Regions from separate parts of the Microbacterium algihabitans genome, predicted to be linked through region 3. Evidence: predicted binding sites of a transcription regulator. Region 3 holds the regulator's gene; each other region holds the start of a gene.
The links. Region 3 encodes HrcA, which represses chaperone genes, less so after heat shock. Its sites were predicted from a motif close to TTNGCACTCGNNNNNNNCGAGTGCNAA; they were not measured.
Positions count from the first base shown of each region.

Region 1: a site for HrcA is predicted at 3,841-3,867, ahead of RWH43_RS09745 (Hsp20/alpha crystallin family protein). Genes of this name have one in related genera too.
Region 2: a site for HrcA is predicted at 4,149-4,175, ahead of groES (co-chaperone GroES). Genes of this name have one in related genera too.

Region 1 covers NZ_JAWDIU010000003.1:29,264-39,293, forward strand. Annotated here, with positions in the region: gene RWH43_RS09725 (methyltransferase domain-containing protein) at 1-661, shown strand, start outside; gene RWH43_RS09730 (FAD-dependent oxidoreductase) at 648-1,766, shown strand; gene RWH43_RS09735 (UbiA family prenyltransferase) at 1,777-2,610, opposite strand; gene RWH43_RS09740 (SDR family NAD(P)-dependent oxidoreductase) at 2,857-3,747, shown strand; gene RWH43_RS09745 (Hsp20/alpha crystallin family protein) at 3,951-4,406, shown strand; gene RWH43_RS09750 (sugar ABC transporter ATPase) at 4,475-4,816, opposite strand; gene RWH43_RS09755 (NAD(P)/FAD-dependent oxidoreductase) at 5,007-6,227, shown strand; gene RWH43_RS09760 (SRPBCC family protein) at 6,342-6,794, shown strand; gene RWH43_RS09765 (aldo/keto reductase) at 6,860-7,852, opposite strand; gene RWH43_RS09770 (hypothetical protein) at 8,004-8,471, shown strand; gene RWH43_RS09775 (Cpe/LpqF family protein) at 8,677-10,005, opposite strand.
Region 2 covers NZ_JAWDIU010000001.1:564,949-574,978, reverse strand. Annotated here, with positions in the region: gene RWH43_RS02685 (alpha/beta fold hydrolase) at 1-140, opposite strand, end outside; gene tsaB (tRNA (adenosine(37)-N6)-threonylcarbamoyltransferase complex dimerization subunit type 1 TsaB) at 205-837, shown strand; gene rimI (ribosomal protein S18-alanine N-acetyltransferase) at 837-1,364, shown strand; gene tsaD (tRNA (adenosine(37)-N6)-threonylcarbamoyltransferase complex transferase subunit TsaD) at 1,364-2,464, shown strand; gene RWH43_RS02665 (hypothetical protein) at 2,512-2,913, shown strand; gene RWH43_RS02660 (THUMP-like domain-containing protein) at 2,935-4,122, opposite strand; gene groES (co-chaperone GroES) at 4,255-4,551, shown strand; gene rarD (EamA family transporter RarD) at 4,689-5,630, shown strand; gene RWH43_RS02645 (ABC transporter substrate-binding protein) at 5,923-7,209, shown strand; gene RWH43_RS02640 (ABC transporter ATP-binding protein) at 7,615-8,403, opposite strand; gene RWH43_RS02635 (ABC transporter ATP-binding protein) at 8,403-9,335, opposite strand; gene RWH43_RS02630 (branched-chain amino acid ABC transporter permease) at 9,328-10,030, opposite strand, start outside.
Region 3 covers NZ_JAWDIU010000002.1:53,574-63,603, forward strand. Annotated here, with positions in the region: gene RWH43_RS07490 (16S rRNA (uracil(1498)-N(3))-methyltransferase) at 1-435, opposite strand, end outside; gene dnaJ (molecular chaperone DnaJ) at 438-1,562, opposite strand; gene hrcA (heat-inducible transcriptional repressor HrcA) at 1,624-2,664, opposite strand; gene hemW (radical SAM family heme chaperone HemW) at 2,778-3,995, opposite strand; gene RWH43_RS07510 (DUF1990 domain-containing protein) at 3,995-4,639, opposite strand; gene lepA (translation elongation factor 4) at 4,665-6,542, opposite strand; gene RWH43_RS07520 (alpha/beta fold hydrolase) at 6,630-7,355, shown strand; gene rpsT (30S ribosomal protein S20) at 7,471-7,731, shown strand; gene holA (DNA polymerase III subunit delta) at 7,899-8,936, opposite strand; partial or broken gene RWH43_RS07535 (ComEC/Rec2 family competence protein) at 9,586-10,030, opposite strand, start outside.

The sequences.
Region 1 (10,030 bases), on a different contig from region 3:
CGACCCCGACTGCGACCCCCGGGCCCTCGCCGCGACGTATCGGCGGTTCGACGTGGTGAACCGTCTCGTCTCGGCGTGGGGGCACGTGTACCGCACGCGGGTGCGCCCCGAGCTGCGGGCCCTGGGCCGGCCGGCGCGCGTGCTCGATCTCGGATGCGGGGGCGGCGACGTCGTGGTGCGGCTCGCGGGGCTGGCCGCGCGAGACGGACTCGAGGTGGAGTGGGTCGGAGCCGACCCCGATCCGCGCGCCCTCGAGGCCGCGCGCGAGCGCGAACGATCCGGCGTGCGGTTCGTCGCGCAGGGGTCGGACGACCTGCTGGCCGCGGGCGAGAGGTTCGACCTCGTGATCTCGAACCACGTGCTGCACCATCTCGACGCCGACGGGCTGCGGCGCTTCGCCGACGACTCGCTCGCCCTCTCGCGCGGACGCGTGCTGCACGCCGACATCGCCCGCGGACGCCTCGCCTACGCCCTGTACGCCGCGGGGATCGCCCCTCTGGCCGCCGGCACCTTCCTGCGGGTCGACGGGCTGCGCTCGATCCGTCGGAGCTATCGCGCGCCCGAGCTGGCCGCGGCCCTCGGCTCGCCCTGGCAGGTGGAGACCCCCGCGCCGTTCCGGGTGCTCGCCGCGGCTCGAGGGCGGGCGGATGCCGATGACTGAGGTGCTCGTGGTCGGCGCCGGCCCCGTCGGGCTGGCGTTGGCCGCCGACCTGCGCGCGCGGGGCGTCGACGTGGCCCTCGTCGAACGTCGCACCGAAGTCGGAGCGGGCACGCGGGCGATCGGCATCCACTCCCCCGCCCTCGCCCTGCTCGAGGCCTCGGGGGCCACCCACGGGATCCTCGAGCGAGCGGTGCGGATCGCGCGCGGAGAGGCCCGAGCCGACGGACGGCTGCTCGCCGCGATCCGCTTCGATCGCCTGCGGGCGCGGCACCCGTACGTGGCGGCGCTGCCGCAATCCGACACGATCGAGGTGCTGACCGCCCTCGCCCCGCCCGTGCGGCGCGGGGTGACCGTGGAGTCGCTGCGGCAAGAGGCGGACGGCGTGCGGATCGGCATCGCGGGGGCCGACGACCTGCGCGCCAAGGTCGTGGTCGTGGCATCCGGATGGGCGGGACGCTCGCTCGTCTACCGCGACGGCGCCGTGCGCACCCACCACTACCCCGATCGCTACGTCATGGCCGACGTCACCGCGCCGGGCGGCCCGGTCGCCCGCGTGCACCTCGAGCGCGACGGCGTGGTCGAGTCGTTCCCCCTCCCCGACGGACGCAGGAGGCTCGTCGCGTGGGCCGGGCGGGAAGAGGTTCCGGATGCCGCGGCCTTCCTGCACCAGGCGGTGGCGCGCCGCACGGGGGTCGAGGTCGACACCACCGGGGCGTCGAGCTTCGGCGTGCGCCGCGCGGTGGCTCCCGCACTCCGTCGCGGCCGGGTGATCGTCGTCGGCGACGCCGCGCACGAGGTGAGCCCGATCGGCGGTCAGGGCATGAACCTCGGACTGCTCGACGCCCTGACGCTCGCCCCGCTGCTCGCCCCGTGGGCGCGCGGGGGCGACGGCGAAGGCGTCGACCGCTGGGAGCGCGACCGCCTCGCGTCGGCCCGGCACGCCGCGCGCCTCGCCTTCCTCAACACCCTGCTGGGCCGCGCCTCCGGTCCGCGGGCGCACGCGGCCCGTTCCGCAGCGCTCCGCACCGCCCTGCGCGGACCGGGTGGCGCGCTGTTCACCCGGGCCTACGCGATGCGCCTCGACCGGGCGGCATCCGGAACCTGAGGACCGGCTCCTAGGAGACGACGAGCTGCGCGGCCAGCAGCAGCGCCGCGAGCATCGTCAGCTGGAACACCGCGCGGCCCGGAGGCCGCACCAGCACGAGTACCGCGGTGACGACCGCGACCACCACGACGGCCGTGAAGAACACCGTCCCGACGGCATTCGCCCCGCCCGAAGGCCCGAGCAGCACCGCGAGTGCTCCGACCACGATCCCGGCCGCGGCGATCAGCACCGACGCGCGGGCACCGAGGCGGTGCGGCAGCCCGCGCACGCCGGTGCGGCGGTCGTCGTCGAGGTCGCGCACGACGTTGGTGAGGTGCACGGCGGCGCCCAGCGCGGCTCCCGCGAGCGCCGCCCACGGCGCAGCGAGCTCCGGGTCGGGGCCGGCGAGGGTCGCGAACGAGGGGAAGAGACCGAAGCTCAGCACGAACGGCACGATCGAGACCGGGGTCGACTTCAGCCCGGCGTTGTACGCCCAGGCCGAGGCGAGGGCGATCGCGTGCGCCGCGACGAGGGCAGCCCCCAGCGGCGCGGACAGCAGCACGGCGAGCACGAGGGCTCCGACGGCCACGGCCAGGGCGCGCTCGGGCGTGAGGGCTCCCCCCGCGATCGGCTTGTCGGTGCGCCCGACCGTGGCATCGCGAGCGCCGTCGATCGCGTCGTTCGACAGTCCGACCGAGACCTGCCCCGCGAACACCGCCACGACCAGCAGACCCAGGCGCCACGGCTCGAGCCCCGCGGCGATGCCCAGCGCGAGAGAGAGGACGGTCACGACGAGCGTCGGCCCGGGGTGGGTCGCGCCCCACAGGGCCCGCAGGGGCGACCTCGTGGTCGCGGCATCCGTCACGGGTCCGACGCTACCGCGCTGCGGCGGTCCGGTGGCCCGCGGCGGGGTCGCCGGGCACAACGGCGGGGATCCGGCGCGACGCGCCGCGGATCGGCATCCGGGAACGGCGTGTCCACCGGGCGGCCCGCCGGTGCGCACGGGCGTCGGCCGTCGGTACGTCAACCCCCGCGGCATCCGATCCCCTCCCGCCTACCGTCGCGAGCGCCGGGGCAGCAGCGTTCCGCAGAAGCCTCGAAGGAGACCCCGATGCCCCAGGTCGTCGTCATCACCGGAGGATCCCGCGGGATCGGCCGTGCCACCGCCCTGCGCTTCGCCCGCCAGGGGGCGCGTCTCGTGCTGGTGGCCCGAGACGAGGAGGCGCTCGCGTCCGCCGCCGCGGAATGCCGCGCTCGCGGGGCCGAGGTGCAGACCGCGTCGATCGACCTCGCTCTCGCCGACGGCCCGCAGCGCGCCGCCGACATCGCCCTCCTCCGGTTCGGACGCATCGACGTGTGGGTGGCCTCGGCATCCGTCTTCTCGTACGGGTCGATCGCCGACACCCCCGATGCCGTGCGCGACCGGGTCATCGAGACCAACCTCACCGGCCACATGCGCGCGGCGCGGGCGGTGCTCCCCCACTTCCTCGCCCGCGGCACCGGGACGATCGTCTTCGTCGGCTCGCTGTACGCGCAGGTGGCGGGCCCGTACGTCTCGTCGTACGTCGCCGCGAAGCACGGCCTGCTCGGATTCACGCGGTCGCTGCGGCAGGAGATGCTCGCGCACCGCGGCATCCGGGTGAAGATCGTGCTCCCGGCGAGCATCGACACCCCCATCTACCAGCGCGCCTCCAACTCGACGGGGCGCACGCCCTTCCCTCTGCCGCCGGTGGTGTCGGCCGACCGCGTCGCCCGGGCCGTCGTGCGGGTGACGCGCGGGCCCCGTCACGAGGTCGGCGTGGGAGCGGCGCAGTTCGTGACCCGCCCCCTGCAGTTCTTCGCGCCGCGCGTGTACGACCGTTTCATCCGCACGCTGCAGCACGCGCTGGGACTGCGGCGTCGCCCCGCGCCGACGACCACCGGAGCCGTCCTCGCTCCCCAGCACGATCCCGGTGCCGTGAGCGGGGGCTGGTCGCGGATCCCGCTGCGTCGCCCGCGCTGACCGTGTCGGGAAGGGCCACGAATGCCGACGCGCACGGGGCTCGCGTCAGGGCCGATGGGCTCGGCGAGGTGCGCCAATTTCGCATGCAGGGTCTTGGCACTCTCCTGTGCCGAGTGCTAATCTGATCGCAGTTGAGCCACATGGACTCAACTTCACAGAACATCGGGGATCCGAGTCCCGACCGATCGAAAAGGAGAACGACCATGGCCACCTACGACCCCTTCCGCGACCTCGACCGCCTCGCGTCGACGCTCCTCGACGCTCGCCGCGGCGGTGGTCCGCGACGGATGCCGATGGACCTCTACCGCGACGGCGACCACTACGTGCTCGCGGCGGACCTCCCCGGTGTCGACCCCGGCTCGGTCGACATCGACGTCGACGGCCAGCTGCTCACGATCCGCGCCGAGCGCACCCTCGGCTCGGGCGAGGGCGTCAAGTGGATCACGCGCGAGCGCGAGACGGCGTCGTTCGTCCGCCAGCTCAACCTCGGGCAGGGCATCGACACCGACGGCATCAGCGCGTCGTACCGCAACGGGGTGCTGAGCGTGACGATCCCGGTCAGCGAGAAGGCGAAGCCGCGCCGCATCGCCGTCTCGACCGACGAGCACGACGGTGTCATCGAGGCACACGAGAGCACGCCTCAGCTGATCGAGCAGTAGTCCGCACGCGACGATGCCCCGGCCCCCTCATCGAGGGTCGGGGCATCGTGCGGTGTTCGCGAGACGTCTCAGAGGTCTTCGGGAGCGAGGTCGCCCTGTCCCTCTTCGCCCAGCTCGACAACGCCCGGGTCCATACCCTGCGAGTCGGTGCCGGTGGACTCGGGGTGAATGTCCTCGAGCGGGATGTCGCTGTCGTCGGCGGGAATCTCGGCCGGGTCGGCACCCGTCGCGGTGGCAGGGTTGATGTCGTCGGGGTCGGCGCCCCCGTCGATGGCGGTCGTGGCGTCCCACTCCGCCTGGGCGGGGTCGAGCGTGGGATCGGGCTCGATGGAGGTGTCGCCGTCGCGCAGCGGCTGCACGCCCGCCATAGCCGCGTCGGAGGGGGTGGGGTCGATCGAGGCGTCGCTCATGAGAGGGTCCTTTCGTCGCAGACGCGAAGCCGCGGGTGGCGCGGCTCTCTCATCAAACGGGGCCGCGGTCATCGGCCGGTGCCCCTTGACAGGTCCCTGCGACCGTCGTCGCCGTCGTGAGCGGCACCTGTCAAGGTGCTGGCGGCGTCTACGCCGATGACGCACGGTGGGACGAACGAGAGGATCCCCCATGCCCGACCCCCGTTCCGCCGTGCCCGCCCGCGCGACCCCGCGCATCGTCGTGATCGGCGGCGGCAACGCCGGACTGTCGATCGCCGGGCGCCTGCACCGCGCCCGTCTCGGCGACATCACCGTGATCGAGCCGCGGGAACAGCACGTGTTCGCTCCCCTGCAGTCCCACATCGCCGGCGGCGCCGCCCGCGCCTCGGAGGCCGTCCGCCCCCAGGCCGACGTCATCCCGCCGGGGGTGAGGTGGCTGCGCGACGAGGCGTTCACGGTCGACCCCGACGCCCGACGCGTGCACCTGGTGTCGGGCGGTCGCATCGACTACGACCAACTCGTCGTGTGCGCGGGCCTCCGCATGGCGTGGGAGCAGGTTCCGGGCCTTCCCGAGGCGATGGCGGATGCCACGGGCATCTCGAACTACGACTACGACCTGGCGGCCAAGGCCTCGCCCGCGCTCCGTGACTTCCGCTCCGGCACCGTGGTCTTCACGCAGCCACCCGAGCCCGCGTCGTGCGGAGCCGCGGCGCAGAAGCCGATGTACCTCGCCTGCGACTGGTGGCGCTCGATCGGCGTGCGCGACGGCATCCGCGTCGTCTTCGTGTGCCCCGACCCCGTACCCTTCGGCATCCCCGCCATCGACCGCGAACTTCAGCGCAAACTCGACGAGTACGGCATCGAGGTGCACTACAGCCGGGAGCTTCGAGCGGTGGATGCCGCGGCACGGACGGTGACGATCGGCCACGGCGACGCCGAGGAGACGATCGCCTACGACCTGCTGCACGCCGTCCCTCCGCAGCGGGCGCCCGAGTGGATCGCCGGTAGCGGCCTGGCGGCCCCGGACGACCCGCACGGCTTCGTCGACGTCGACCCCGAGAAGTTCCAGCACACCCGGCATCCGGAGATCTGGGCCCTCGGCGATGCCGCGACCGTCGCCACGCGCCGCTCGGGCGGAGCGATCCGCCGCCAGGCCCAGGCGCTGGTGCAGAACATGACGGCCGTGCTGGCCGGGCGCGCGCCCACGGCGACCTACAACGGGTACAGCGTGGTGCCGTTCACGGTGTCGCGCGGCACCGTCGTGTTCGCGGAGTTCGACCGCCAGGGCCGGCTGCAGCCGAGCGTCCCGTTCTGGCGCTCGCTGTATCGCGAGCGCCGGCTCTCGTGGATCGCCGACCGCCGCGTGCTTCCGTGGGTCTACTGGCACCTGATCCTGCGCGGCCGCGCCTGACGCGTCTCCCCCGCGTATAGGCCACGAGGACCGATCCCTCAACCCCCGGGGTGCGGGCGGGTGGGCGCACGGAGACTGGGGGCAGCCCCGGAAGACACACAGGAAGAGGACACCATGGCCCAGGTCATCGAAACCATCGACGTCGACGTTCCCGTTCGCGTCGCCTACAACCAGTGGACGCAGTTCGAGGAGTTCCCCCACTTCATGAGCTTCGTGGAGTCCATCACGCAGAAGTCCGAGACCCTCACGCACTGGAAGGTCAAGATCGCCGGAGCCGAGCGCGAGTTCGACGCCGAGATCACCGAGCAGCACCCCGACGAGCGCGTCGCGTGGAACAGCGTGGGCGGCGACGAGAACCACGCCGGCGTCGTGACCTTCCACCGCCTGTCCGACACCGAGACGCGTGTCACGGTGCAGATCGACTGGGCCCCCACCGGCGTCCTCGAGAAGCTCGGTGCCGCCTTCGGCGCCGACGACCACTCGGTCAAGAAGGACCTCGACAACTTCAAGAAGTACATCGAATCGCGCGGCACCGAATCGGGCGCCTGGCGCGGCGACGTCAGCTGACGTCACCTTCCGAACGAAAGCCGGGCTCGTCCATACGGACGGGCCCGGCTTTCGTCATGTCGGTCTCACCACTGCGGGTGAATCTCCGCCCGCAGACGCCGGTCGTACACGTCGCGCACGAGGGTGTCGAAGGCCGCGAGGTCGAAGCCGCCGTCGATCAGGTCGGCCGCGGCGGCGTTCGCGGTGGCCTGCTGCACCGAGCGGGCCCCCGGGATCACCGAGGTGATGCCTTCGCGCGACGCGATCCAGGCCAGCGTCGCCGCGGGCAGCGTCACGCCCTCGGGCAGGGCGTTCTTGAGCTCGTCGGCGGCCGCCACTCCCTCGTCGAACGGCACGCCCGAGAAGGTCTCGCCCTTGTCGAACGCCTCGCCGTTGCGGTTGTACGTGCGGTGGTCGTCCTTGTCGAACGTGGTGTCGCGCGTGTACTTGCCCGACAGCAGACCGCTCGCCAGGGGCACGCGCGCGAGTACGGCCACGTTCTTCTCGGCCGCGAGCGGCAGCACCTCGTCGAGCGGCTTGAGGCGGAACGGGTTGAAGATGATCTGCAGGTTGGTCAGGTTCGGCCGCTGGAGGGCCGACAGGGCCTGGTCCATCGTCTCGACCGAGGCGCCGTACGCGGCGATGACGCCATCGCTCACGAGCTGGTCGAGGGCGTCCCAGGTCGCGTCGTCGTCGATGACCGCGGACGGCGGGCAGTGCAGCTGGACGAGGTCGAGGGTGTCGGTGCCGAGCAGGCGCCGCGAGCGGTCGAGCCAGCCGCGGAAGTTCTCGATCGTGTAGTTCTCGGGCACCTGGTCTTCACGGCGGCCCATCTTCGTCGCGACGGTGATGCCCGTGGCATCCGTGCTCCGAAGGAAGGTGCCGATGATCTCTTCGCTGCGGCCGTCGCCGTAGACGTCGGCGGTGTCGAAGAGCGTGACGCCGGCGTCGGCCGAGGCCGCGAGCACCGACAGGGCCTCGTCTTCGCTCACCCCGCCCCAGTCGGGGCCGAGCTGCCAGGTGCCGAGGCCGATCGCCGAGACCTCGCGGCCGGTACGAGAGAGGGGACGCTGCTGCATTGCGGTTCCTTTCGAAGCTGTTCCGAGCCTACCCACGGGCTCCGACATCGTCGGCCGCAGGCTCCGGATGCCGCGACCCGATGACGCGCAACCCCGGTCCACCCCGATGGATCGGCGCCTAGCGTGGCGGCACACCCACGGAAGGAACACCATGGACAACCCCGCCGACCACCTGCCCGGAACCGACGAGGAGAACCTCGTGCCCGAATCCGACGGTCTCGCCGCCGACGTGCCCGCCGGCGCCGCCGGTGCCGACACGGGGGCCGTGGGAGCCGCGCGCATCGACCCCGACGACGAAGCGCGTGTGCAGGGCGTCTCGAGCCAGAACGACCTGCCGGGGGTCGGCACGCGCAACGCCGACGGAGAGCGCGAACACGGCGGCGACGGGGGCTCGACCTCGCGTCACACCGAAGACATCGACAGCGCAAACGCGGACGCCGACCACACGGCCGACGAGTCGGCCGAGAAGACGCCGGCCTCGCCCGCGCCCGCCGATGACGGCCCCGAGCCGCACGTCGACGGCGACGACCCGATCGCGAAGTTCCAGCCGGGGGTCGGTCGCGATTCGGCGGCCTCGAGCCGCATCGCGCAGACGCTGCCCGACCCCGACCGGGCCTGACGAGCGCGGCGGGGGCGGCCGGGAGAGCCGGTCGCCCCGCCGCGCTCGGGGCGGCCCTTCGACAGGCTCAGGGACCTTCCACCGGCTCGGGGACCTTGCGGGTTCGGGGTCGCTTCGACAGGCTCAGGGACCCTCTGCGGGGTCAGGGACCTTCTGTGGGTTCGGGGCCCTTCGACAGGCTCAGGGACCTCAGACAGGATCGCGCTCAGTGCGCGAGGCGCAGGGCGTCTTCGGCGAGGTGGAAGAAGTCCCGCGTCGCGCCGGTGACCACCGCGGCATCCGTCGACGACATCATCAGCACCACGATCGCCTCGCCGTCGTCGTCGCGCACGAACCAGCTGCCGGTCACGACGCCCCGACTCGAACCGCCCTTGAAGGCCACGTAGGGCCAGGTGCCCACGTCGAGGCCCTGCCCGGGGTTCTCGCTCAGGATGCCGAGCACCTCGGCGTCGCCCGTCTGCTGCAGCGTTCGGTGCACCCCGGCGACATCAGCGGCCGAGGCGAACCAGTCGAAGCCGTCCTCCCACGCCGGCGCGACGACCGCCGCACCGTCGACCGCGAGCGGTGCCGCATCGATGCGGTCGAGCAGAGCACGCTTGCCCGCGACATCGGCGGCGGCCCACTCCTCGCGGAGCGCCGGATCCCCCCAGCCGAGGGTGAACAGCTCCTTCGTCGAGACGAACGGCACCAGCACCGCGGGGTCGGCATGTCCGCTGCGCGCGACCGCAGCCTCGACCCTCTCGCGGCCCAGTCGGCCGATCAACAGGTCGGTCGCGGTGTTGTCGCTGATGCGGATCATCGCCGAGGCGGCCTCGCGCACCGTCACCTCGGTGCCGGTCGGTTCGTCCTGCAACTCGCCGGAGGGGAGGCTGCGGTCGGCGTCGCCGAGCACGAGCACCTCGTCCCACGACAGGTCGCCGGATGCCACGGCATCCGCCACCGCGAGCAGCACGTACAGCTTGAACACCGACGCGAGCGGGGCCGATCGCGCGCTGTCGATGTCGAGCATCTCGTGGTCGCCGCGGAGCACCAGCGCGCTGACGTCGCCCGGCAGGGCGCGCAGGCGTTCCTCGACCTGGTCGAGCGAGGTCGAGGGCTCCCAGGGCGTGGCGGCCGGCCCGAAGATCATGCCGGTGATGCGGTCGTCCGCGTCGATCGAGAGGGTCAGGTCGAAGGGATCGCCCAGGCTCCCGGCGACGGTGGCGAGCGCCTGGGTGTCGGTGCCCTGGTAGGCGGTGACGGTGAAGGGAGCCGCGGGCCGGATCTGCCGATTGAGCAGCTCGGCGACCTGCTCCGCCGACACCTGCTTCTGGAAGTCCTCGTGGAGCACGCGGGCCCAGGTTCCGGGCGTCGCGTCCTCCTCGGCTTCGAGCTGGTCGAGAACCCACGTCATCCGCTCCCCCACCGCGGTGGAGGGGATGTCGACGGATGCCGCGCGACTCGCACGCGACTCGGGGGCCGCGCTCGTGCACGCGGCGAGCGCGGCGACGGCGAGGACGGACAGGGCGGCGGCGAAGCGACGGGCGAGAGTCACGGTGGTCCTTCCGGGGGGGGGGTGG
Region 2 (10,030 bases), on a different contig from region 3:
CACGTGCGCCACGATCCCGCGGCCCCGTGCAGGAGGACCGTGGCGACGGGGTTCCCCGACGCCCGACCCGCGCGCACGACGATCGGCCCCACCCCCGTCGGAACGACGACGCGGCGCAGGCCGAGGTCGGTGGCATCCATGTCCCTTCTTCGGAGCGGAGGCGGTCCCGGATGCCGTGTCGGAGGCGCCGACTACCCTGGAACCGTGATCATCGGCATCGACACCTCGCTCGGCACCGCTGTCGCGGCCATCGCTCGCGACGGCGAGATCCTCGCCGAGGAGCAGAGCAGCAACCCTCTCGGGCACGCCGAGGTGATCGGCGGCCTGCTGCGACGCGCCACCACCGCAGCTCCCGCGCCGACGCATGTCGCGATCGGCATGGGACCGGGGCCCTTCACCGGGCTGCGCGTGGGCATCGCCACCGCTCGGGTCTATGCGCTTGGTCGCGGCGTGCCGCTGGTCGCCGTGCCGAGCCACGACGGCGTCGCCCTCGGCGTGCTGCTCGCCGACGCCCTGACCGGTACCGAGACCGGCCGCTTCGCCGTCGTGACCGACGCCCGCCGCAGAGAATTCGCCTACAGCGTCTACGACGGGCTCGACGACGACGGACTGCCCGTGCGCGTGACCGAGGCGGCTCTCAGCCCTCGCGACGACCTCGACGCGCGCCTCGAGGAGCGCGGGGCACGCCGCTACGACGCCACGAGCGTGTCGGCCGCGATGATCGCGCTCGCCGCAGCGCGCGCTCTCGACGCCGATCGCACGCTCGCCGGCCCCGAGCCGCTGTACCTGCGCAGCCCCGACGTCGTCGCCGCCCACGCGCCGAAGCGGGTCAGCTGATGTCGACGCGGGTGGCGACCGCCGCCGACCTCGACGCGATCATGGCGCTCGAGCACGCGTCGTTCCCGACCGACGCCTGGAGCCCGGCCATGATGCGCGAAGAGCTGGCCTCGCCGCACGGCTGGTACGTCGTCGTCGAAGAGGCCGGGAGTCTCGTCGGCTACGCGGGCCTGCGCGCGGTGCGCGGGGCTCGGGATGCCGACATCCAGACGATCACGATCTCCGAGTCCGCGCGGGGTCGGGGGCGGGGCCGTGCCCTTCTCGCCGCCCTGCTCGACGAAGCCGCGCGGCGCGAGGTGCACGACGTGTTCCTCGAGGTGCGCGCCGACAACCCGGTCGCGCAGAGGCTGTACCTCTCCGAGGGCTTCGTCGAGGTCGGACGACGACCGCGGTACTACCAGCCCGACGACGTCGACGCGATCGTGATGCAGCTCGACCTGCGGGGCTGGAGCGCGCGGCGTGCGCAGGAGCCGGCATCCGGGATCTCCGAGACCCCCACCACCACCAGCGGAAAGGGATGGTGCTGATGGACGCGCCCCTCGTACTCGGCATCGAGACCAGCTGCGACGAGACCGGCATCGGGATCGTGCGCGGTCGGCAGCTGCTCAGCAACACCATCGCGTCGAGTATGGACGAGCACGCGCGCTACGGCGGCGTCGTGCCCGAGGTCGCCGCGCGCGCCCACCTCGAGGCGCTGCAGCCCTCGATCGACGCCGCGCTCGCCGAGGCCGGCGTGACCCTGGCCGATCTCGACGCCGTGGCCGTGACCAGCGGCCCGGGTCTCGCCGGCGCGCTGATGGTCGGCGTCGGAGCGGCAAAGGGCCTCGCGGTCGCGCTCGACAAGCCGCTGTACGCGGTGAACCACCTGGTCGGTCACATCGCCGCCGACATCCTCGACGCCGACGCGGGCGAGCTCGAATATCCGACCGTCGCGCTGCTGGTGAGCGGCGGTCATACCTCGCTGCTGCTCGTCCGCGATCTCACCAGCGACGTCGAACTGCTGGGCGAGACGATGGACGACGCCGCGGGCGAGGCCTTCGACAAGGTCGCCCGGTTGCTGAAGCTGCCCTACCCCGGCGGACCCGAGATCGACCGGGCGGCCGCCGACGGCGATCCCACGGCGATCCGCTTCCCCCGGGGCCTCTCGCGGGCCTCCGACATGGCCGCGCACCGCTACGACTTCTCGTTCTCGGGGCTCAAGACCGCCGTCGCCCGGTGGGTGGAGCAGCACGAGGCTGCCGGTCAGCCGGTGCCGGTGTCGGACGTCGCGGCGTCGTTCCGCGAGGCCGTCGTCGACGTGCTCGTCACGAAGGCCCTCGACGCGTGCGCGCGATTCGAGGTGCCGCGTCTGCTGCTGGGCGGGGGAGTGATCGCCAACAAGCGCCTGCGCGACGTCGCCCTCGAGCGGGCGGCGGCCGCGGGCGTCGCGGTGCGCATTCCGCCCCTGCGACTGTGCACCGACAACGGTGCGATGATCGCGGCGCTCGCCGCCGAACTGATCTCGTCGGGTCGCCGCCCCTCGACGCTCGCCTTCGGGGCCGACTCGACGCTCCCGGTGACCGAGATCCAGGTGGACGAAGACCCGGATGCCGTGGCTCCGATGCTCCCCTCGGGCAGCGCCCCGTGAGCGAGCCCACACCGCCCACGCGACGCGCCCGCAAGGACGCCCCGCCCGTGCCTTCTCTCGACCCGTCGGACGCCGCCCGTCTCGCCGCGCAGGCGTCGCGGTCTGCTGCCGCCCCGGCCGACGACGACCCCGAGCGACTGCCGACCGCCCAGCTCGAGATGGCCGCCTTCGGCGATCACCTGATCCCCTACGTGCCGCCCGCACCGCCGACCCCGCGGTCGCTCGCACCGGGGGCGCTCGCGGCGGCGATCCTCGCGCTCGTCGCCTCGTTCTTCACCGGCTGGCTGCTGCCGCTGGGCGCCGTCGCGGTGATCCTGTCGATCGTCTCGCTGCGGCGACCCCACGACAGCACCCGGGTGGGGGTCTGGTCGCTGTGCCTCTCGCTGCTGTCGATCGTCTTCAGCGCCGGATGGCTGATCTGGGGTTTTTCGCAGCTCGCCGTGGTCTGACGCGTCGGAGCGGGTCTGTCGTCACACGCGGTCGGCCAGCAGGGCGAGGCGCTTCGAGCCCACGCGGGTGAGGATCAGCGTCGCCGACTCGTCGCCGCGCAGCGACAGCTTCTTGCGCAGCACCGCCGGGTCGACGTCGACGCCGCGCTTCTTGATCTCGAGGGTGCCGATGCCGCGCGCGCGAAGCGCCTGCGCGAGCTTCTTGGGGTCGGCGGGCAGCTGCTCCCGCACGCGGAACGACGACACGAACGGACTCGTCAGCGCCGCATCGGAGGTGAGGTAGGCGATGCCGGGCGCCAGCATCCCGGCATCCAGCGCTCGGGCGACCTCGCCGATGAGGCGCGCGCGGATGACGGCGCCGTCGGGTTCGTGCACGAAAGCGCCGAGCTCGCGCACCTCGACGTCGGGGGTGTCGGCGGGCGCCGTGAGCTCCCACGCGTCGCTCCCGCGCACGACGAGGGCGGCGCGCCGCACGCCTTCGCGGGCGAGGGAGCCCGACCAGAGCACGAGCTCGATGGTCGAGCCGTCGGCGCTGATCCACTGCGCCTCGAGGTCGTCGGGGATCTGGGCGCGGTCGAAGCCCGGCCCGAGCTTCACTCCGCCCGGTTTCGTCTTCAGCAGCTCGAACACCCACTCGAGAGAGGGCGACCACTCGGCGGCCGACACCTGGCGCGTCTCGGAATGGCCCGCCGTGCGTCGCGCGGGGTCGAGCCACACGGCATCCGTCCCGCTGAGGTCGACGTCTTCCGCGCGCGCGTGGGTGACAGAGGCCGCATCGCCGAACGGAGCGAGGTTGTACGCCGCGATCGCCGCGGTGACCTCGTCGGCGTCGACGGCGTGCACCCGGATGCCGATGCCCGCCATCCCGAGGGCGTCGCCGCCGATCCCGCAGCCGAGGTCGGCGACACTGTCGATGCGGGCGGCGCGGAAGCGGCCGGCGTGGCGGGCCGCGATCGACAAACGTGTCGCCTGCTCGAGGCCTGCGCGGGTGAAGAGCATGCGTTCGGCGAACGGGCCGAACTTCGTCGCCGCCTTGACCCGCAGCCGTGCCTGCCCGACGACCGCCGAGACGAGGTCGAGGGAGTGACCCGCGGCGCGCAGGCGCGACACCGTGCGGGCGGCGTCGTCGGTCGAGGCGATGGGTCCGGCCTCGTCGAGGAGGCGCAGGCCCTCGGGCGTGAGCAGGGCGGTCAGCTCGCTGGTGTCCACTGATTCAGCCTAGGCGGGCGGCCGTGTTGGCACTCGCGTTGCGTGAGTGCCAACGCTTCTCTACACTCGGATTAGCACTCTCCCCGCGTGAGTGCTGACAAGTCTTCTGTAACGAGAAAGAAGAGGTAGACCGTGTCGGTTTCCATCAAGCCGCTCGAGGACCGCATCGTCATCAAGCAGGTCGAGGCTGAGCAGACCACCGCGAGTGGTCTCGTCATCCCCGACACCGCCAAGGAGAAGCCGCAGGAGGGCGAAGTCGTCGCCGTCGGCCCCGGCCGCATCGACGACAACGGCAACCGTGTCCCCCTCGACGTCGCCGTCGGCGACCGCGTGCTCTACAGCAAGTACGGCGGCACCGAGGTCAAGTTCGGCGCCGAAGAGTACCTCGTGCTCTCGGCTCGCGACGTGCTGGCGGTCGTCGTCCGCTGATCGAGTGAGATCCTCCGAAGACCCCGGATGCCACGGCATCCGGGGTCTTCGTCGTTCCCGGGATCGGCCGGGGCCTCTGGCAGGAAAGAGTGCACCGGCGTCGCTCGGCCTCTCCTCGCGCCGCGTAGGCTGAATCGGTGACCCCCGCCGCCCCCGCACCCACCGGCGGGAGCAACCGCGGAGTGCTCTACGCCTTCTCCGCCTACCTGCTGTGGGGCGTCCTGCCCATCTACTTCCTGCAGCTCGCCCCCACCGGCCCGTTCGAGGTCGTCGCGTGGCGAATCATCCTGGCGTTCGTGTTCTGCCTCCTGCTGCTCACGGTGCTGCGCACCTGGAAGGCGTTCCTCGCGATCGTGCGCCAGCCGCGGCTGATGGCGCTCACGGCGCTGGCCGGCGTGCTGATCTACGTGAACTGGCAGACGTATCTGTTCGGGGCGCTGACCGGGCACGTGATCGAGACGAGCCTCGGCTACTTCATCAACCCGATCGTCACCGTGCTGCTGGGGGTCATCGTTCTGCGCGAGCGGCTGCGCGTGATCCCGTGGATCGCGATCGGCCTGGCCGTCGTCGCCGTCGCGGTGATCGTCATCGGCTACGGCGCCTTCCCCTGGATCGCCCTGACGCTGGCGTTCTCGTTCGGCTTCTACGGTCTCGTGAAGAAGCAGATCGGGCCGGCGGTCGACGCCGTCAGCGGGCTGACCCTCGAGTCGATGTGGCTGTTGCCGGTCGCCGTGATCCAACTGTTCTTCGTGGCGAACCTCACGGGCATCACCCTCGGCACCGCGGGCGTGCTGCACACCGTGCTCCTGCTGCTCGCCGGCGCCGTCACCGCCGTGCCCCTGCTGCTGTTCGCCTCGGGCGCGCGGCGCGTGCCGCTGACGGTGATCGGACTGCTGCAGTTCGTGGCGCCGATCATCCAGTTCGCGATCGGCGTGTGGGTGCTCGGTGAGCCGATGACCATCGAGCGGTGGATCGGCTTCGCCCTCGTGTGGATCGCCCTGGCGATGCTCAGCGTCGACTCCGTCATCGCGTCGCGGCGCAACCGCCGAGTGGTCGCCGACGTCGTCGAACCCGTCTGAGCGCCCCGCGTCCCCCGTTCGGTCTACAGACGTCGGCGGCGGGGGTCTGCCAGAGTGTGAGCACCCCGCGGGATCGCGCTTCTCGAATCGGCTCCTTCTTCGTAATCGGTCCCGTCGGGTAGGTGCGATGAGGGGCTCCGTCAACGCGCGATGCCAACCGTTATGCGGCCGTGACCGCTTCGACCCACATCGTTAACGAACGGCAACACGCGGAAAATGCGCGGCCGATTAGGTTTGGGGACACCAGGCGGCCCAAAGGGTCGCCGAACGTTCATTCACAGCAAGGAGCCCTATGAACGTCTTCACGCGTACGCGCACCGCGAAGGTCCTCGGCGGTATCGCCCTGGTCGGCGCCAGCGCGCTCGTCCTCGCCGGATGCTCTGGTGGCGGCGGCAGCGAAGCCGCAGCGCCCAGCGCATCGTCCGGCGGCGGGGCAACCTCGACCGCCGACGGCACGTTCCACGTCGGCACGATCCTGCCCGCCACGGGTAACCTCGCCTTCCTCGGCCCGCCCGAGGTCGCGGGTGTCAAGCTCGCCATCAAGGACATCGAGGCCACCGGCGGCGACTTCCCCTTCAAGACCGAGCTGACCGAGCGCGACTCGGGTGACACCACCACCGACATCGCCACGCAGTCGGCCACCGAGCTCGTCGACGCGGGCGCCGACGTCGTCATCGGTGCCGCCTCGTCGGGTGTGTCGTTCACGTTCGTCGACCAGCTGGTCAACGCGGGTGTCGTGCAGATCTCGCCGGCCAACACCTCGCCCGACTTCACGACCTACGCCGACGACGGGTACTACTGGCGCACCGCGCCCTCCGACGTGCTGCAGGGCCGCGTGCTCGGAAACCTGATGACCGGAGACGGTGCCGCCAACATCGGCATCATCTACATCAACGACCCGTACGGCATCGGCCTCAAGGACAACGCGACCAAGGCCGTTGAGGCCGCCGGTGGCGAGGTCTCGGTCGCCGTTCCCTACAACCCGGGTGACACCGTGTTCACCTCGCAGGTCGACCAGCTGCTCGCGGCCAAGCCCGACGCCGTCGCGGTCATCGCCTTCGAGGAGACCTCGTCGATCATCCCGCAGCTCGTCAGCACGCAGGGCTACCCGGCGTCGAAGGTCTACTTCGTCGACGGCAACCTGTCGAACTCGTACGAGTTCCCCGCCGGCACGCTGCAGGGCGCCAAGGGCACGCTGCCCGGCAACCCGGCCGACACCTCCTTCCAGGACCGCCTGAAGGAAGTCGACCCCGCGCTGACCGACTACAGCTACGCGCCGGAGTCGTACGACGCCGTCATCGTCGCGGCCCTCGCCGCGGCGCAGGCCAAGGACGACTCGGGTACCGCGATCCGCGACAACATGCAGTCGGTCTCCGAGGACGGCGAGAAGTGCACGACCTTCGCCGACTGCCTCAAGCTGATCAACGCCGGCACCGACATCGACTACGACGGTGTCTCGGGCCCGATCACCTTCGACGGCAACGGTGACCCGACCGAGGCGTACATCGGCATCTACCAGTACGGTGCCGACAACAAGTACACCCTGCTGAACACGGAGTTCGGTTCGCTCAACGAGTGACCTGAGTTCGTACGAGAGGCCCGGATCCGTGAGGATCCGGGCCTCTTCGCATTGCCGGGGGCGGCGTTCGGGTTGCGGGCGGCGGCGTTCGCGTTGCGGGGTCGCGGTGCGGTGTTCGCGGTGCCGGTCGAGAGCGGGTCGACGGCTCCCGTGCGCGCAGCGCGTGCGGAGGACGCGCCGGGATGCCCGTCCCGGCTCTGTGCGCCTCACAGGCGGAACGGGCGGGTCCCCGGGCCCGGGGACCACTCGCGCCATCCCGACAGCTCACAGAGCGCGTACCGGCGCACGGTCCACGCGGGCGCTCGTGGCCCGAGGCCGCCCCTCGTCGCGATCCACGCGCGCGCCGAAGCTCCCGGAACCACGAGTGCCCCGCGGCCGGAGCCGCGGGGCACTGAAGAGCCGGCGTTACTCGGCGTGGGGGTTCTTGCCGCTGTCGCGCTTGGCGTCCTCATCGGCCGCCAGGGTGCCGAGGTACAGCTCGATGACGCGGGGATCATTGAGCAGCTCGCGGCCACCGCCCGTGTACGCATCCTTGCCCTGGTCGAGCACGTACGCCCGGTGGCAGATCTGCAGGCAGCGGCGCGCGTTCTGCTCGACCATGATGATCGTCACGCCCGCGCGGTTGATCTCTGCGACGCGCAGGAACGTCTCGTCCTGACGCACGGGGGAGAGGCCGGCGGACGGCTCGTCGAGCAGCAGCACCGAGGGGTCCATCATGAGCGCGCGGCCCATGGCGACCATCTGCCGCTCACCGCCCGAGAGCGAGCCCGCGCGCTGACGGCGGCGCTTGGCCAGCTCGGGGAACAGGCCGGTCACGAACTCGAAGCGCTCCGCGAACACCTTGGGGCGCTGGAAGAGCCCCATCTGCAGGTTCTCCTCGATCGAGAGGCTCGGGAACACGTTGTTGTTCTGCGGCACCATGCCGACGCCCTTGCCGACGAGCTTGTCGGCCTTGAGCGCGGTGATGTCGTCACCGTTGAGCAGAACGGAGCCCGAACGGATCTTGACCTGGCCGAAGATGGCCTTCAGCAGCGTCGACTTGCCGGCGCCATTGGGGCCGATGATGCCGATCAGATCGCCCTGGTAGGCGTCGACGGTGCACCCGTTGAGGATGTTGACGCCCGGGAGGTATCCGGCGACCAGGTCGTCGGTGCGCAGCACGGGCGTGCGCGTGTCGGTGGCGGTCTGAGACATCAGAGCTTCCCGTCCTTCTCATCGGCGGTGAGCTCCGCCTCCGCCTCGGCGGCGGCTTCGGCCTGGATGGTCTCGAGCTGCGAGGTGGTCATGTCACCGAGGTCGGTGTCGTGGTGGGCGCCCAGGTAGGCATCGATCACTGCCTGATCGCTCATCACGGTCTCGGGCGGACCCTCGGCCACGACCCGGCCCTCGGCCATGACGATGACCCAGTCGGAGATGTGGCGCACCATGTGCATGTCGTGCTCGACGAAGAGCACGCTCATGCCCTCCTTCTTCAGGTCGAGGATGTGACCCAGCAGGCTCTGCGTGAGCGCCGGGTTGACGCCGGCCATCGGCTCGTCGAGCATGACGAGCTTCGGGTCGCTCATGAGCGCCCGCGCCATCTCGAGGAGCTTGCGCTGACCACCCGAGAGCGACGCGGCGAAGTCCTCGCGCTTGGCGTCGAGCTTGAAGCGGCGCAGCAGGTCGTCGGCGCGCTCGGTGTTCTCGGTCTCCTGCGACTTCCAGATGCCGGGGATCAGGGCGCGGAAGATGTTCTCGCCCTTCTGCCCGCGGGCTCCGAGCAGCATGTTCTGCAGCACCGACAGGCGGCCCAGCGACTTGGTGAGCTGGAAGGTGCGCACCATTCCCTTGCGCGACACCTTGAATGCGGCGACGCCGGCGAGGTTCGACCCCTCGAAGCTCCAGCGCCCGGTGTTGGGCTTGTCGAAACCGGTCAGCAGGTTGAACAGCGTGGTCTTACCGGCGCCGTTGGGACCGATCAGGGCGGTGATCTGACCGCGCGGGATCTCGAGGTGATCGACGTCGACGGCTTTGAGGCCGCCGAACTGGCGGGTGACGCTGTCGGCGACGACGATCGGGTCGACCTTCGCGCAGCCTGGGCCGACCTCGCCCTTGACGAGCGGGTGGGTGACGGTCGTGTCAGACATTGAACGACAGCTCCTTCTTGTTGCCGAAAATGCCCTGCGGCCGGAAGATCACGAGCAGCATCAAACCGATGCCGACGAGGATGAAGCGCACCTGACCCGTCTGGGTGGAGGACATGAAGCCCAGGATGCCGACGTCGCGCAGACCCACGATGATGCCGTTCGACAGCGAGAGCAGCACCCAGAAGAGCATCGCGCCGACGATGGGTCCGAGCAGGGTCGCGGCCCCACCCAGCAGGAGGGCGGTCCAGATGAAGAACGTCAGCGCCGTTCCGTAGTTACCGGGCTGCACCGCGCGGGGGAGGATGAACACCACTCCCGCCAGGCCGCCCATCACGCCGCCGAGCACGAGCGCCTGCATCTTGTAGGAGTAGACGTTCTTGCCGAGGCTGCGCACGGCGTCTTCGTCTTCGCGGATGCCCTTGACCACGCGGCCCCAGGGGCTGCGCATGAGCACGTAGACGAGGATCGTCGCGAGGATGACGAGCAGCCAGCCGAACAGGCGCACCCACCAGTCGTTCGCCGAGTAGGTCCAGGGGCCGATGCCGTAGGTGCCCGCCGGGAGCGGGTTCATCGCCTGGAATTCGCGGTTGTAGCCGTTGAGGCCCTGCGAGCCGCCGGTGATGTCCGTCAGGCCGACGGTCGAGACCACGTACCGCACGATCTCCGCCGCGGCGATGGTGACGATGGCGAGGTAG
Region 3 (10,030 bases):
CCACGCCCGGTGCGCCTGCTTGGCCGCCTCGCGAACGATCGTGCGCCAGCGGGCGAGGCCCTTATCGGCCTTCGCATCCCACCGCGAGACGCTGCGCGACGCCTGCCACGGCACGATCACGTCGACGCCGAGCTCGGTCGCCGCCTGCACGGCGAGCTCGTCGCGGTCGCCCTTGGCCAGCGCCTGCACGAGAACGAAGCGCGGTGACGGCGCGGGTACGACCTCGCGGCCGGTCACCCGCACCTCGACCTGCTTCGGCGACGCCGCGGTGACGACGCCCGACAGCCAGGCTCCGCGGCCGTCGCCGAGCGTCACCGCCTCATCGACGCGCACGCGACGCACGGCGGCGGCGTGGTGCGCCTCGGATCCGGTGAGCTCGACGGTGTCGCCGGGCTGGGCGCCACCCGCCTCGTCGGTGACGAAGTGCAGCGCCACGGTCAGTGCCGGAAGCGGTCGCGGAACTTGCTGAACATGCCCTGCTGGTGCTCGGCCAGGCGCGGCTTGGGAGCCTTGGTGCGCTTGGCGAACTCCTCGATGAGGGCGCGGTCGCGGTTGTCGAGGCGCGTGGGCGTCACCACGTGCACGCCGACCTTGAGGTCGCCGCGCTGGGTGCCGCGCAGCGGGGTGATTCCGCGGCCCTTGATGGTCAGCACGTCGCCCGACTGCACGCCGGGGCGCACTTCGAGGTCGACGCTTCCGTCGAGGGACTCGATCGTCGCGTTTGCTCCGAGGATGGCATCCGGCATCGACACCTCGAGGGTTGCGACGAGGTCGTCGCCCTCGCGGCTGAACGCCTCGTGAGCCTCGACGGTGATCTCGAGGTAGAGGTCGCCGTTGGGTCCGCCCGCGGGGCCGACCTCACCCGAACCGGGCAGCTGCAGGCGCAGGCCCGACTCGACGCCGGCGGGGATGTCGACCGAGACCGTGCGGCGCGCGCGCACGCGGCCCTGGCCCTGGCATGTTCCGCAGGGGTACGGGATCGTCGTGCCGTGGCCCTGGCACACGGTGCAGGGGGCGCTGGTGACGACGTTGCCGAGCAGGCTGCGCACGGTGCGCTGCACGTGACCCGAGCCGTGGCAGATGTCGCAGGTGACCTCGCTCGTGCCGGGCTGCGTGCACGCGCCCTTGCAGGTCTCGCACAGCACCGCCGTGTCGACCTCGAGGTCGCGGTGGGCGCCGAAGACGACGTCGCCGAGCTGGAGCGTGACGCGCACGAGGGCGTCCTGTCCGCGCTCCCGGCGCGAGCGCGGACGGGGACCGCGACCGCCGCCGCCCGCTTGCGCGCCGCCGAAGAACGTCTCGAAGATGTCGCTGAAGCCGCCGAAGCCGGCTGCTCCCCCGCCACCGAACGGGCTCTGGTCGCCGCCCATGTCGTAGCGGCGGCGCTGCTCGGGGTCGCTCAGCACGTCGTAGGCGTGCGTGACGAGCTTGAAGCGCTCGGAGGCGTCTTCTCCCGGGTTGACGTCGGGGTGCAACTGGCGCGCCAGACGGCGGTACGCCTTCTTGATGTCTTCGGGGCTGGCGTCGCGTTCGACACCCAGGACCTCGTAGTGGTCAGCCACAATCGCCTTCCTGCCCGCTCACGCGGGGTTGTTCTCTTTGGGGTGCTCGATCTCTCGAAAGTCAACGAGAGCTGTCGTCGTCTTCGAGCATCCGGGTCAGATAGTGCGCGACGGCACGGACCGCCGCGAGGTTCGAGGAGTAGTCCATGCGCATGGGACCCAGGAGTCCGACGCGCGCTCCGCCGGTGGAGCCGTCGTAGCGGCTGGCGAGCACCGAGGCCTCGACGAGGCCGAACGGCTCGTTCTCCCGCCCGATGCTGGCCGACAGGCCCTGCTCGTCGGCGACCATCTCGCTCATGAGGCGCAGCAGCGTCACCTGCTCTTCGATGGCCTCGAGCAGCGGGTAGATGCTGCCGCGGAAGTCCTGCTCGCGCTTGGCGAGCGTCGCGGCACCGGCCATGACGAGGCGATCCTGCCGGAACTCCTCGAGTTCTTCGCCGACCACGCGCAGCACGGCGTCGGCGAGGGCGTCGACGACGACCCCGGGGCGGGGGCCGTCGGCCAGGGCCGCGGCCACCCGCTGGGAGCTGTCGGCGACGCTGCGGCCAACCAGCAGACCGCTCACGCGGGCCCGCAGCTGGGTGACGTCGGCCTCGCTCGGCTCGACGGGCACGAACGAGATGCGCTGCGAGACACGGCCGGTGTCGGTCACGAGAATGACCAGCACGCGGGGGCCGCCGAGGGCGACGAGCTCGACGTGCGAGACGTTGGCCCGGGCGAACGAGGGGTACTGCACGATGGCGACCTGACCGGTCAGCTGAGTGAGTGCGCGCACCGTGCGGGCGAGGAGGTCGTCGAGGTCGCCGGCCTCGTCGAGGAACGACGTGATGGCGCTGCGCTGTGCACCCGAGAGCGGACGGAGCTCGGCGAGGTGGTCGACGAACACGCGGTAGCCCTTGTCGGTGGGCACGCGCCCCGACGAGGTGTGCGGGGCGACGATGAGGTCTTCGTCTTCGAGCAGGGCCATGTCGTTGCGGATCGTCGCGGCCGACACCCCGAAGGCGTGGCGCTCGACGATGGCTTTGCTGCCGACCGGCTCACGCGTGTCGACGTAGTCCTGCACGATCGCGCGGAGCACCTGAAGGCCACGTTCCGACACCATGCGATGCTCCTCCCGTCTGGCACTCGCGTCTCTTGAGTGCCAATTCTACGGGATAGCCCCGACACTGCGCCGGGCGGCTCGCGGAGGCCGCCGCGGGAGCGCCCGCGCGACGCTCAGACCGTGAGCGCCCGCACCACGGCGTCGGCGAGCAGGCGTCCGCGCCGGGTCAGCACGATGCGCCCGTGCACGGCATCCGCCCCCTCGATCAACCCGTCGGCGATGAGCGCGGCGACACTCTTGCGGCCCTCGCCGAGGATCTCCGACACCGCCAGACCCTCGCGGATGCGGCTGCGCAGCAGCACCGACTCCAGCCGACGCGCGGTCTCGTCGGGGCGCTCCCGCGCGGCCGCGGGCGACTCGACGGCGGCGAGGCGTTGGGCGTAGGCGGCGGGGTGCTTGACGTTCCACCAGCGCAGCCCCGCGACGTGGCTGTGCGCGCCCGGCCCGAAGCCCCACCAGTCGGTCCCCCGCCAGTACGCGAGGTTGTGGCGCGAGCGGTGCTCGACGCCGCGCGACCAGTTCGACACCTCGTACCAGTCGTAGCCGGCGGCGGCGAGCAGGTCGTCGGCGAGCTCGTACATGTCGGCCTGCAGGTCGTCGGAGGGCTCAGCGACCACGCCGGAGCGGATCTGGCGAGCGAGCTTGGTGCCGTCTTCGACGATCAGCGCGTAGGCCGAGATGTGGTCGGGTTCGAGGGCCGTGGCCGCCTCGAGAGAGGCGCGCCAGTCGTCGAGCGACTCCCCCGGCGCGCCGTAGATGAGGTCGAGCGAGACGTCGAGACCCGCGCGTCGGGCCGCGGCGACGGCCGTGGCCACGTTGGCGGGATCGTGCGTGCGGTCGAGGGCGGCGAGCACGTGCGGCCGAGCCGACTGCATGCCGATCGACAGACGGTTCACGCCGGCGTCGGCGAGGGTGCGCGCCATGGCGTCGTCGACCGTGTCGGGGTTGGCCTCGACCGTGACCTCGGCGTTGTCGCGGATGCCGAACTCCCCGCGCACCGCGTCGAGCATGCGCGCCAGATCCCCCGGCGGCAGCAGGGTGGGCGTGCCTCCCCCGAAGAAGACGGTGGATGCCGAGCGGCGACCGCCCGCGGCATCCATCACTGCCCCCGCCAGACGCACCTCGGCGTTCAGCGTGTCGGCGAAGTCGTCTTGCCGGGCGCCGCGCAACTCGCTGGCGGTGTAGGTGTTGAAGTCGCAGTACCCGCACCGCACGCGGCAGAACGGCACGTGCAGGTAGACACCGAAGTCGGCGGTGGGGTCGATCTCGAGGTCGGCGGGCAGGCGTCCGTCGGCGGGGGCCGGGTCTCCGAGCGGGAGCGGACCGCCCATCAGGACGAGTACAGCGGCGAGATCGCTCGCAGGTAGCGAGCGAACAACGCCTTGCGCCGACGGCGCACGCGGCTCGTGAACAGGCGGTACGACGGGGCCGTGGGCCGGTCGAAGGCACGCACGACGAACCACACCTCGTCGTTGTCGCGCCACTCGACCGCGAACAGCTCCTCGCCGCTGACGATCGAGTGTCCGACGGTGCCGAGGATGAAGCCGACACGACGGGGCTCTTCGAAGACCGAGATCACGCGCAGCTCGGCATCGGCGCGGTGGCCGTCGACCTTGCCGTGCAGACGGACTCCGGCGCCGGGGCTGACGAACGGCGTGCCGTCGGCGGCGAAGCGCTGCTCGGCCTCGAGGCTCGAGGGGGCCACGGGGGCACCGTCAGCGTCGAAACCCACCCCCGAGTACCCCGCGTTGGCCGCGGGGCGCACGTCGGTGATGCTCAGTTCTCCGGTGCGCAGCGGCGCCCACGACAGCAGCAGCTCGCCGGCGGCGGCGAAGCGCTCTTCGCCGCTGCCGATGCGCCACGAGTCCTCGGCCGGCACGGAGTGCTCGGGCGGGTACTGCATGAGGTCGTGCGCCTGGGTGGCGCCGACGGCTGCGTAGTCGACCGTGTCATCGGTGAAACTCTGCCTGCGCATGGCTCACCCCTCTCGGTGTGGTGCGTTACTTCTTGGTCTCGACGTCGCCCGACAGGGCGGCGATGAACGCCTCCTGCGGCACCTCGACACGGCCCACCATCTTCATGCGCTTCTTGCCCTCTTTCTGCTTTTCGAGGAGCTTGCGCTTTCGGGTGATGTCACCGCCGTAGCACTTGGCGAGGACGTCCTTGCGGATCGCGCGGATCGTCTCGCGCGCGATGATGCGCGCGCCGATCGCGGCCTGGATGGGCACTTCGAACTGCTGGCGCGGGATGAGCTTGCGCAGACGCTCGGCCATGAGCGTGCCGTAGGCGTAGGCCTTCTCGCGGTGCACGATCGAGCTGAACGCGTCGACCTTGTCGCCCTGCAGCAGGATGTCGACCTTGACCAGGTCGGCGGTCTGCTGGCCGGCGGGTTCGTAATCGAGGCTCGCGTAGCCCTGCGTGCGGCTCTTGAGGTGGTCGAAGAAGTCGAACACGATCTCGCCGAGGGGCATGTGGTAGCGGAGCTCCACGCGGTCTTCGCTGAGGTACTCCATGCCCAGCAGGGTGCCGCGACGCGTCTGGCAGAGCTCCATCACGGTACCGACGTAGTCCTTGGGCAGCAGGATGCCGACCTTGACGATCGGCTCCGACACCGAGGCGACGCGACCGTCGGGGTATTCGCTGGGGTTGGTGACCGAGACCGTCTCGCCGGTGTCGGTGGTGACCTCGTAGGTCACCGAGGGAGCGGTGGTGATGAGGTCGAGGTCGAACTCGCGCGACAGGCGCTCGGTGATGATCTCGAGGTGCAGCAGACCGAGGAAGCCGCAGCGGAAACCGAAGCCCAGGGCGACCGAGGTCTCGGGCTCGTACTGCAGCGACGCGTCGGAGAGCTTGAGCTTGTCGAGCGCTTCGCGCAGCTCGGCGTAGTCGCTGCCGTCGATCGGATAGATGCCCGAGAAGACCATGGGCTTGGGGTCGGTGTACCCGGGCAGCGCTTCGGTCGCGGGCTTGCGGTGCGTGGTGATCGTGTCGCCGACCTTCGACTGGCGCACGTCTTTCACGCCCGTGATGAGGTAGCCGACCTCGCCCACGCCGAGACCCTTGGTCGGAACCGGCTCGGGGCTCGAGACGCCGATCTCGAGGGCCTCGTGCGTCGCCCCCGTCGACATCATCTGCAGGCGCTCGCGCGGCTGCAACGACCCGTCGATCATGCGGACGTAGGTGACGACGCCGCGGTAGGCGTCGTAGACGGAGTCGAAGATCATCGCGCGCGCCGGAGCGTCGGCCTTGCCGACCGGGGCGGGAATCTTCTCGACGATCAGGTCGAGCAGCGCTTCGACGCCCATGCCGGTCTTGCCGCTGACGCGCAGCACGTCGGCCGGGTCGCCGCCGATGAGGCCGGCGAGCTCGGCGGCGTACTTGTCGGGGTCGGCCGCGGGCAGGTCGATCTTGTTCAGCACCGGGATGATCGTCAGATCGTTCTCGAGCGCGAGGTAGAGGTTGGCGAGCGTCTGCGCCTCGATGCCCTGAGCGGCGTCGACGAGCAGGATCGCTCCCTCGCACGCCGCGAGCGATCGGCTGACCTCGTAGGTGAAGTCGACGTGACCGGGCGTGTCGATCATGTTCAGGGCGAACGTCTGCTCGGGTCCCTGCCCTTCGACAAGCTCAGGGATCGCGCGAGTCGACCACGGCATCCGCACCGCCTGCGACTTGATCGTGATGCCGCGTTCGCGCTCGATGTCCATGCGGTCGAGGTACTGCGCGCGCATATCGCGGTCGCTGACGACGCCGGTGATCTGCAGCATGCGGTCGGCCAACGTCGACTTGCCGTGGTCGATGTGAGCGATGATGCAGAAGTTGCGGATCTGCTCCGGCGGAGTGGCAGACGGCTCGAGGGGCTTCAGGGCGCGCGGTGACATGTTCCGTCGATTCTACGGTGGTGCGCCGACATCGCCGTCCGCGAGCGCTCAGGCTCTCGGCCTCCGGAGCCTTTTACAGTGGATGCCATGACGGTCCAGGTCGTGCTCGTGCACGGCATCCGCACGTCGGCGACCATGTGGCGCGCGCAGGTCGCGTACCTCGAAGAACGCGGCACCCCCGTCACCGCCGTCGACCTGCCGGGGCACGGAACCCGCCGCGGCGAGGAGTTCACGCTCGACGAGGCGTTCGCGACGATCGATCGGGCGGTTCGGGATGCCGCCTCCCGCGGCCCCGTGCTGCTCGTCGGGCACTCGATGGGCGGTCTGCTGTCGATCGCCTACACCGGGAGCGAGGACGCTCCCCCGGTCGGGGGTTTCGTCGCGGCATCCTGCACCTCTCTCCCCCGCGGGATCGGACTCGCCGCCTACCGTTTCCTCGCTCGACGGTTCGACAGCCTGCCCGACCGCGGCCTCGGCCTCACCAATCGGGTGCTCGACCGCACGCTCCCTGCCGAGACGCGCCCGGATTTCGGAGCCGGCGGCTACGCGTTCGACGCACAAGACACCGCTCTCGCGTCGCTGTCGGTGCTCGATCTTCTGACGGCGCTGCGCCGGATCGACGTGCCGCTCTGGTTCGTCAACGGGCAGTGGGACCAGCTGCGCATGAACGAGAAGCTGTTCACCACGATCGCTCCGGATGCCGAGCTCATCGTCGTCCCGCGCACGACCCACCTCGTGACGGCGATGCGGCCGCGCGTCTTCAACGCCGTGCTGAACGTGGCGCTCACAACGGTCGAAGCCTCGACCTGTTAGACTCGCTTCTTGGCTTGCGTGTGGGGTTTTTCCCGACCTCCACGATCGCCGGTGCAGCGCCCCTCTACCGCTCGCCCGGCACTTCCAACACTCACTCAAACGAAAGACCGTCGACGTGGCGAATATCAAGTCGCAGATCAAGCGCAACAAGACCAACGAGAAGGCGCGCGAGCGCAACAAGGCCGTCAAGAGCGAGCTGCGCACGCACGTGCGTCGCACCCGCGAGGCCGTGCTGGCCGGAGACAAGGCGGCCGCCGAGAAGGCGCTCGTCACCGCCGGCAAGAAGCTCGACAAGGCCGTGAGCAAGGGTGTCATCCACCAGAACCAGGCCGCGAACCGCAAGTCGGCCATCGCGAAGCAGGTCGCCGCTCTCTGAGCCGCAGCTCTTCTCGACAGCCCGTCCCGCACTGCGCGGGGCGGGCTTCGTCGTTTCCGGGGTGGTCGCGGCTGTGCCCAACGGCGGGACTTTTCATCGACACGCCGACGCTGGCCGGCAGTCGACCGGCGTGGACCGTCTGAGGCGGGGCCGGGCCGAAGTCGCGATCAGTCGCCGAAGGGCGCGCGGGTCGCGATGATTGTGATCATGCGCTCGAGCGCGAACACGGCGTCGCGCGACGCGCCCTTGACCTCGGCGTCGGCGCGGGCGGTGGCGTGGATCGCCATGCCGAGGGTGTTGCCGGTCCAGCCGACGAGGTCGCGCCGCGCGCGGTCGACCTGCCAGTCCTTCATGCCGAGTCGCTGAGCGAGCATCGACGACGACTCGCGGCTGCCGGCGACACGGGCCATCGTGCGCAGCTTCATCGCCACGGCGGCGACGAGCGGCACGGGGTCGGCTCCGGATGCCAGGGCGTGACGCAGCGCGAGGAGTGCGGGCCCGTAGTGGCCGGCGATGGCGGTGTCGGCGACGGTGAACGCCGAGGTCTCGACGCGACCCCCGTAGTACCGCTCGACGATGCGCTCGTCGATGTCGCCCGGGACGTCGGCGATGAGCTGCTGGCACGCCGCGGCGAGTTCGGTGAGGTCGTCGGCGAAGGCCGAGACGAGCGAGCGCAAGGCGACCGGCGCGATGCGCTTGCCCGCGGTCTTGAACTCGCCGACGGCGAAGTCGAACCGGTCGGAGTCGCGCTTGACGGCGGGGCACGCGATCTCGATGCCGCCGCCCTGGCCCGCGCGGATGCCGTCGAGCAGCTTCTTGCCGCGCACGCTCGCCCCGGTGTGGCGCAGCACGACGGTCGCGCCCTCTTGCGTCTGCGAGAGATACGAGACGGCTTCGCTGAGGAAGGTGTCGCTGCACTTCTCGACGCCGGTGACGCGCACGAGCCGCGGCTCGCCGAACAGCGACGGGGAGGTGACGGAGAGCAGGGTGCCCGCGGTGTAGTCGTCGGCGCGGATGTCGGTGACCTCGAGGCTGGGGTCTTCGCTCTTGAGCATTGCGCGGATGCCGGCCGTCGCGCGCTCGGCGCACACCTCTTCGGGACCCGAGACGAGCACGATCGGTGCGGGCTGCGGACTGCGCCACGATACCTGCGGAATGGCCGACTTCGCCTTGGCGGGGGCGGAGCGTCGGGGAGCCGGAGTCACTCCCCCAGCCTACCGACCGCCTCCGACATCGGCCGTCGGGCGGAGGCGACGATGACCGACGCCGGGCGCCTCCACCCCGCGCTCGGGGCACCGGCATGGCCGCAGCAGGGACGACGGCCGGAGCCTTCTCCCGCCACATCGTCAGGCGCCCGTCAGCGTCGAGCCACACCGCCAGCGCGCCATCCTGATCCGTCCGACCCGCCGTCGCTCCGATCGAGGTCAGGATGCCCAGGAGCTTCGCGGTCGGGTGTCCGTAGCTGTTGTCCGCTCCCACGCCGATGAGCCCGACCCGCGGGTGGAGTTCGCGGTAGAGCTCCGCATCCTGATCGGCGCTGCCGTGGTGCGAGACCTTGACCACGTCGACGCGGGGCACAGCGAGCCGCCGGCGGAGGTCGGCCTGCGACTGCTCGCCGAGGTCGCCGAGCAGCGCGGTGCGGGGGAAGCCCGGCCCGACGACGTCGAGGGCGACGCTGGCGTCGTTACCGGGTTCGGCGCGGGGCGGAGGGCCGAGCGCCTGCCACCGGGTCGAGCCGATGGTGCCCGTCAGACCGATCGACGCGGATTGCAGGCGGGAGCCAGCCGCGGCGAAGCGTTCGAGCAGCCGCTGATCCGCCGCTTCGCCCGGAGGGCCGTGCAGGACGACCGCAGCTCGACCGATCAGCGCCCCGGAGCCGCCGACGTGGTCGAGGTCGAAGTGCGTGAGCACGAGCAGATCGACCCGGTCGATGCCGAAGGTGGTGAGGCAGCGATCCATCGCGGCGGGCTCCGGACCGGTGTCGACGAGGGCGACCGCCTCGCCGGATCTCCAGAGCGTCGCATCGCCTTGGCCGACGTCGCACATCGCGACCTGCCATGCGCTGGGCACCGTGAGCGGGCCGCCGACGGTGCGCACGGTGGTCTGCCCGAGCACCAGGCCGACCACCACGGCCATCGCCGCCGACGACAGCGCCGTGAGACGCGGGAGTCGTCGCGGTCGCAGGATCGCGATGCTCACCGCCGCACCCACGGCGGCGAGCAGGGCGGCACCGAGCAGACCGTCGGGCCACGGCAGGTTCTGCACTGAGACGGCGGTCGTTGTGTGGGCGACCGCGGCG